Parasedimentitalea psychrophila: one gene and its partner. The protein of the gene in region 2 binds, or shares a complex with, the protein of the main gene of each other region. Links are inferred from orthologs where the notes say so. Each region holds a gene or a part of one and is shown on either strand. Other genes may lie near its edges.

Region 1 (4,257 bases), 2.0 Mb from region 2 along the record:
GTGGAGGCTGGGTGCCGCAGGGGCAGGTGGCCGGGGCAGGTGGCCGGGGCGCTGCCCCGGACCCCGAGGTATTTTTAACAAGAAGAAGAGAGCATTCCGCAGCTTTGCGGCTTTGGCCTGAAGATCCGCAGGTCAGGTGCTGCCGGGTGGGTATTGGCCTGAAGACGGCAATGAAAAACCCCGGCCACTTGGACCGGGGTTCTTTGGTTCTAACATCCGGGGCTCCGCCCGTTCGGCGCTGACAACAGTCTGCCAGACTGTTTTCCGGGCGCGCCTTACCCCTGCAGGGCCTTCACCGTGATCTCGCCCTCGGCCTGGACCTTGATCGCCAGGGCGGCGGCGTTGGCGCCGGCGGCGGTGGTGAAGTAGGGGATCCGACCGTAGAGCGCCACCGAGCGCATCTCTTTGCTGTCCTCAACCGCCTGTGCACCTTCGGTGGTGTTCATCAGCAGCTGCACATGGCCGTCTTTCAGCAGATCAACCACATGCGGGCGACCCTCATAGACCTTGTTGACCCGCTCACAGGTCACTCCGTGACCGTCCAGCCAGGTCTGGGTGCCGCGGGTGGCGATCAGGGTAAAGCCCTGCGCCACCAGCACCTGTGCCGCCTCGAGCATCAGCGCGCCCTTGTCGGCGTCCTTGATCGAGATGAAGGCCTTGCCCGTTGATGGCAGCACCATGCCCGCCCCCAACTGGGCCTTGAGGAAGGCGCGCGGGAAATCGCGGTCCCAGCCCATCACCTCACCGGTGGAGCGCATTTCCGGCCCCAGCAGGGTGTCAACGCCGGGGAAGCGGGCAAAGGGCAGCACCGCCTCTTTGACCGAGAACCACGGCATGTTGGGATCGGCCAGCGTCATCGGATCGCCCAAGGGCAACACGTCGTCATATTTGGCGTCTTCCTTATAGGGCGCGCGCAGCGGGAAGTTGCTGAGGGGTTCGCCCGCCATCACACGGGCGGCGATGGAGGCAATGGCGCTGTCGGTGGCCTTGGCAACAAAGGGCACCGTGCGGCTGGCGCGCGGGTTGACTTCGATCAGGTAGATATCGCCGTCTTTGATGGCGAACTGGATGTTCATCAGGCCAACAACGTTCAGGCCCTTAGCGAGGGCATAGGTCTGGGTCTTGATCTCGGCGATGATGTCATCCGACAGCGAGTAGGGCGGCAGCGAGCAGGCGCTATCGCCCGAGTGCACCCCGGCCTCTTCGATATGCTGCATGATGCCTGCAACATGCACGTCTTTGCCATCACAGATGGCATCCACGTCCAGTTCCACCGCGCCGGACAGGTAGCTGTCGAGCAGCACCGGGCTGTCGCCAGACACCACCACCGCCTCGGCGATGTAGCGTTCCAGCTGCGCCATGTCGCGGACGATCTCCATCGCCCGACCGCCCAGCACATAAGACGGGCGGATCACCAGAGGGAAGCCAATCTCTTTGGCAATCTCCAGCGCCTGCGCGTCTGTGGAGGCGATGCCGTTGATCGGCTGCTTCAGGCCCAGCTCGTTGACCAGGGCCTGGAACCGCTCGCGGTCTTCGGCCAGATCAATGGCGTCGGGGGTGGTGCCGAGGATCGGAATGCCTTCGGCCTCTAGCGCGTTGGCCAGTTTCAGCGGTGTCTGGCCGCCAAACTGCACGATAACACCGTGCAGGGTGCCGTTCTGCTTCTCGGTCTCCAGGATCTCCATCACGTGCTCAAAGGTCAGCGGCTCAAAATACAACCGGTCCGAGGTGTCATAATCGGTGCTGACGGTCTCGGGGTTGCAGTTGATCATGATGGTTTCATACCCCGCCTCGGTCAGCGCATAGCAGGCGTGACAGCAGCAATAGTCGAACTCAATCCCCTGGCCGATGCGGTTGGGACCTCCGCCCAGAATGACCACTTTCTTGCGATCACTTGGGCGTGCTTCGCATTCCGCCTCGCCCATCATCGGTGCCTCGTAGGTGGAGTACATATAAGGCGTCTGCGCCTCGAACTCGGCGGCACAGGTGTCGATGCGTTTGAACACGGCGGTGACACCGAGGGCGCGGCGGGCCTTGCGGACGGTGGTTTCGCTGGTTCCGGTTAGATTGGCCAGACGCGCATCGGTAAAGCCAAGCATCTTGAGATTGCGGACCCCACGTTCGTCGGTGGGCAGGCCATTGGCGCGGATCTCGGCCTCGGTCTCGACGATTTCGCGGATGCGGGCCAGGAACCAGGGGTCAAACATGGTGACGCGGTGGATTTCATCATCCGACAAGCCATGCCGCATCGCCTGGGCAATGGTGCGCATGCGGTCGGGGGTCTGCAGGCTGATCGCTTTGATCACCGCAGCCTTGTCGGCACCGGCATCGTCCCACAGGCCCACCGAGACACCGGGGATGTCGACTTCGTCAAATCCGGTCAGGTCGGATTCCATCGAGGCCAGAGCTTTTTGCAGCGACTCGTGGATGGTGCGGCCAATCGCCATCACCTCGCCCACCGATTTCATCGCGGTGGTCAGATAGGGCTCGGCGCCGGGGAATTTCTCAAACGCAAATTTCGGGATCTTGGTGACGACATAGTCGATGCTGGGTTCAAACGAGGCCGGTGTCACCTTGGTGATGTCATTGTCCAGCTCGTCCAGCGTATAGCCCACCGCCAGCTTGGCAGCGATCTTGGCAATTGGAAAGCCGGTCGCCTTGGAGGCCAGCGCCGAGGAGCGGCTGACCCGCGGGTTCATCTCGATCACCACCATACGGCCATCGGCGGGGTTGACCGCCCATTGCACGTTGGAGCCGCCGGTCTCGACACCGATTTCACGCAGAACATTGATCGAGGCGGTGCGCATGGCCTGGTATTCTTTATCCGTCAGGGTCAGCGCCGGGGCCACGGTGATCGAATCACCTGTGTGCACGCCCATCGGGTCGATGTTCTCGATGGCGCAGACGATGATGGCGTTGTCGGCCTTGTCGCGCACCACCTCCATCTCAAATTCCTTCCAGCCCAGCAGGCTCTCGTCAACCAGGATCTGGTGGACCGGCGAGGCATCCATGCCGGTGCGGCAGAAGTGAATGTAATCGTCGCGGTTATAGGCGACGCCACCGCCGGTGCCGCCCATGGTAAAGGCGGGGCGGATGATGGCCGGCAGGCCGATGTCTTCGATCGATTCGAGCGCCATGCGCACGCCTTCGTCCAGGTCGGGTTTGCCACTGTCCAGCTTGGGGGCGGTGACGATTGTGGCGCGTGGGTTTTCAATGCCCAGACGATCCATCGCCTCGCGGAACAGTTTGCGATCTTCTGCCATTTCAATGGCATCGCGGGTGGCCCCGATCATCTCGACGCCGAATTTCTCCAGCACGCCCATCTCTTCGAGCGCCAGAGAGGTGTTCAGCCCGGTCTGTCCGCCCATGGTGGGCAGCAGCGCGTCGGGGCGTTCTTTCTCGATGATCTTGGCGACCACTTCGGGGGTGATCGGCTCAATATAAGTGGCATCAGCCATATTGGGATCGGTCATGATTGTGGCGGGGTTTGAGTTGACCAGAATGACCCGGTAGCCCTCTTCACGCAAAGCTTTACAAGCCTGAGCGCCGGAGTAGTCAAATTCGCAGGCCTGGCCAATAACAATCGGTCCCGCACCAATAATCATGATCGATTGGATGTCGGTTCTTTTTGGCATGGCCATATTCCTTTGATGTGCGCGAGTCGTGGCGCCCCCAAAGCGCCAAATTGTCATGGGTTATAGGCCCCGCGAGGAAAGGTGCAAGGGGGATCGGAACTGAGTTCAAAAATGCCGCAAAAATCGCTTTTGTTCGCATAGTGAACGTCTATATAGCCGATTATCGACACATGGAGTAAGCCAAAGTGCGCATCCGCTTTGATCAGGGGCCCAAGGGGGCGGGGACTTGTTTTGCTTCCCCACAGCGGGTGATCCGGGCGGATCAGCCGCATCAGGTGCCAGCGGCGCTAGCGGATCTGGATGCCATGCGCGCCGCCGGCAAGTGGCTGGCAGGCTATGCCAGCTACGAGCTGGGATATGCGCTGGAGCCGAAGCTGGCAGAGCTGATGCCCGCCGATCGGCGACTGCCGTTGATTTGTTTTGGTGTCTATGATGCTCCCGTGGGGAGGGTCAGGCGCTGCCTTGCAGTGCCGGGCGAAGTGGGATTGCAGCGGCTGACGCCGCGTTGGGATTTTGACCGCTATGCCACCGCCTTTGCGCAGGTGAAGCAAGCCATCGGCGCCGGCGATATCTATCAGGCCAATCTGACCTTTCCGCTGGATGCGGTGGTTTTGGGCGACAG
Region 2 (3,137 bases):
GGTCTGAAGCGCGATGACATCGTGATGCATGTGTTTGGTCACTGGATGTAAGACCCCATCCCGGGGCGCCAGTATCGGCGCCTCGTCGATGATCACCCGTGCCGACCACCCCTGTCAGGCCCACTGTCGGCCGCCGGTGGACCGGCGGCAAAATGGATAGCAGTTGATCGGGTGTCGTGTTCTGTGTCGGCCTGACGGCCAACACAGCTTTATCTGAAAATGCAGACCCTGGCGGGTTCAGCAGTCACCGCCCGAGCAAAGCTGATCCTTGACCAGTGGCCCGACTTTGCCAAAATCCATCTGGCCGGTGTATTTCGATTTCAGCGCCCCCATGACCTTGCCCATGTCGCGGATCGAATTGGCACCGGTGCTGGCAACCGCCGCCCGAATGGCATCCCGCACCTCAGACTCGGCCAATTGCTTGGGCAGAAACTCTTCGATGATGGCGATTTCCTCAAGCTCTCGCTCGGCCAGATCCAAACGACCGCCTTCTTCGTAGGCGCGGGCACTTTCGTTGCGCTGTTTGGTCATCTTGCTGAGAATCGCCAGAATGTCGCTGTCGGCGATGGTGATCTCTTCGCCATCCCCCCGCGCGGCAATTTCCATGTCCTTGATCGCAGCAGTGATCAGACGCAGGGTAGCCAGGCGGCTTGCAGCCCGATCCTTCATTGCCTGCTTCAGAGCCGTGGTGACCCGTGTGCGCATATCCATTGTGTTTTCCATCCCCATGGCGTTGGAACCCATAGCCTTACCCAATCAACTGACAGGAGACAAGACCACCCGATCAAACCTGACGCCATGAAACCCATGACCGCGGCAGATTAGGCCGGGCTTGACCCGACTGAGCCCTGCCCTTAAGAACCCATGAATTTATCCCACATGGAGACTCGCGCAATGGCCGATACCGCCCCGTCCAAGCCCACCGCATGCCTGGCAATGGCCGATGGTACAGTGTTTTATGGCGCAGGTTTTGGTGCCACCGGACAAACCGTCGCCGAGCTCTGCTTTAACACGGCTATGACCGGTTATCAGGAGATCATGACGGACCCGTCTTATGCCGGTCAGATCGTCACCTTCACCTTCCCGCATATCGGCAATACCGGTGTGACCCCGGAAGACGACGAAACGGGCAACCCGGTGGCCGCGGGTATGGTGGTCAAATGGGACCCGACCCTGGCCAGCAACTGGCGCAGCACCGAGGAATTGAAGGACTGGCTGACCCGCACCGGGCGCATTGCCATTGGCGGCATCGACACCCGCCGCCTGACCCGTGCGATTCGCCAGCAGGGCGCGCCGCATGTGGCGCTGGCGCATGACCCCGACGGCAATTTCGATGTCGAGGCACTGGTGGCCTCTGCCCGCGCATGGTCAGGGTTGGAAGGCATGGATCTGGCCAAGGACGTGACCTGTGCGCAGAGCTATCGCTGGGACGAAATGCGTTGGGCCTGGCCTGACGGCTTCCCCAAGCAGAGTGCTGCCAAGCACAAGGTTGTCGCCATCGATTATGGTGCCAAGCGCAATATCCTGCGCTGCCTTGCCTCGGCTGGCTGTGATGTCACCGTGCTACCCGCCAGTGCCAGTGCCGAAGAGATTCTGGCGCATAACCCCGATGGTGTGTTCCTGTCCAACGGCCCTGGTGATCCGGCCGCAACCGGCGAATATGCGGTGCCGATGATCAAGACCATTCTCGACACCACCGAGCTGCCGGTGTTTGGCATTTGTCTGGGTCACCAGATGCTGGCGCTGGCGCTGGGGGCCAAGACCGTGAAGATGAACCACGGCCACCACGGCGCCAACCACCCGGTCAAGGAATACGCGACTGGCAAGGTCGAGATCACCTCGATGAACCACGGGTTTGCGGTAGACGCCCAGACCCTGCCCGACGGCGTTGAGGAAACCCATGTATCGCTGTTCGACGGCTCTAACTGTGGCATCCGTCTGGCCGACCGCCCGGTGTTCTCGGTGCAGCAGCACCCCGAGGCCAGCCCCGGCCCGCAGGACAGTTTTTACCTGTTTGAGCGCTTTGCCGAGGCGATGGCCGCCCGCAAAGCGGCGGTGGCGTAAACCTAGGGTAAAACCCCGCAAAGGGTCCGGTCGGTTAATCGACCGTTAACCACCGCCGCCGAGGCTGTCTGACAGTTAACAATGGCGGTGGTGCAATGCCTGATGAGTCGGTTGTTTTTCGTGATCCGCAGCCACTACATCCGCCGCAGTTGCGCCGCCGCCTTGGCCGTCACCTTGTTGACGCCCGGGCGATCCGAGATACCGATTTGCTGCGGGCGCTGGTGTTGCAACGCCACCAGGACGCGCCGCTTGGCCATATTCTGATAAGTCAGGGCTGGGCCGATCCGGATCAGGTGCTTGAGGCGCTGTCGCAACAACAGGGCCTGCAACGGGTCGATCTTTCAGACATCACCGCAGACTCTCGGCTGCTAAACCGCAAGCCGGCGCAATTCTGGCTCAAGCACCGGGCCGTTCCGTGGACGTATAGTGGCTCGCAACTTGTCGTGGCCATTGCCCACCCCGAGCACTTTGAAACCTTAAAGACTGCCCTGCGCGGCAGTTTCGATTCCATCCGACCAGTGCTGGCGGCTGAGGACCAGGTCACCGCGTTCCTGACCGCGCATTTTCGCAAGGAATTGGCATTGGCGGCCAGCACCCGTGTGCCGCTGCAAGACAGCAGCCGCCACTGGCACACCAGCAACCGCCCATTGCGGCCCCTGATGTTGTTGGTCGCACTCGCCGGGCTAACGGGGTTTGCCCCACGGCTGGTTTTCACGGGTTTCTGCGCCTTGTCGGTGATCGCGCTGAGCCTGTTCGTCGGCTTGAAACTGATCGGCTTCGCCTCCCATCTGGCCAGGGCCGCGCCTGTTGGACAGCCGCCACTGGCAGGTGGTGCGCCGCACAAGATCCGCCGCCTGCCGCGCATATCTATGTTGGTGCCGCTGTTCCACGAATCCGAGGTCAGCAAGGCGCTGCTGCGACGCCTGCAGCGGCTGACCTACCCGCGCTCGCTGCTAGAAGTGTTTCTGGTGCTCGAGGAACACGACGAGATCACCCGTAACGCGCTGGCCAAAGTAACCCTGCCCCGGTGGGTGAAAATCGTGGAGGTGCCGAAATTTGGCAGCCTCACCACC

What was found.
Region 1: the proteins of carA (region 2) and carB are in contact, whole or in part, in a solved structure (PDB 1KEE), measured with the Escherichia coli proteins. The link is inferred for Parasedimentitalea psychrophila from one-to-one orthologs.

Annotation. Positions count from the first base shown.
Region 1 is NZ_CP127247.1:2,568,910-2,573,166, forward strand. The notes cover bases 76-4,014. They hold carB (carbamoyl-phosphate synthase large subunit), read right to left. Parts: upstream 3,636-4,014; coding sequence 276-3,635; downstream 76-275. Other genes in these bases: QPJ95_RS12525 (aminodeoxychorismate synthase component I), read left to right, coding at 3,821-4,014. Outside these bases: more of QPJ95_RS12525, read left to right, coding at 4,015-4,257. UniProt on the Escherichia coli protein: Large subunit of the glutamine-dependent carbamoyl phosphate synthetase (CPSase).
Region 2 is NZ_CP127247.1:560,532-563,668, forward strand. The notes cover bases 161-2,979. They hold carA (glutamine-hydrolyzing carbamoyl-phosphate synthase small subunit), read left to right. Parts: upstream 161-894; coding sequence 895-2,064; downstream 2,065-2,979. Other genes in these bases: QPJ95_RS02765 (GatB/YqeY domain-containing protein), read right to left, coding at 238-711; QPJ95_RS02775 (glycosyltransferase), read left to right, coding at 2,160-2,979. Also shown: QPJ95_RS02760 (hypothetical protein), read left to right, coding at 1-51; more of QPJ95_RS02775, read left to right, coding at 2,980-3,137. UniProt on the Escherichia coli protein: Small subunit of the glutamine-dependent carbamoyl phosphate synthetase (CPSase).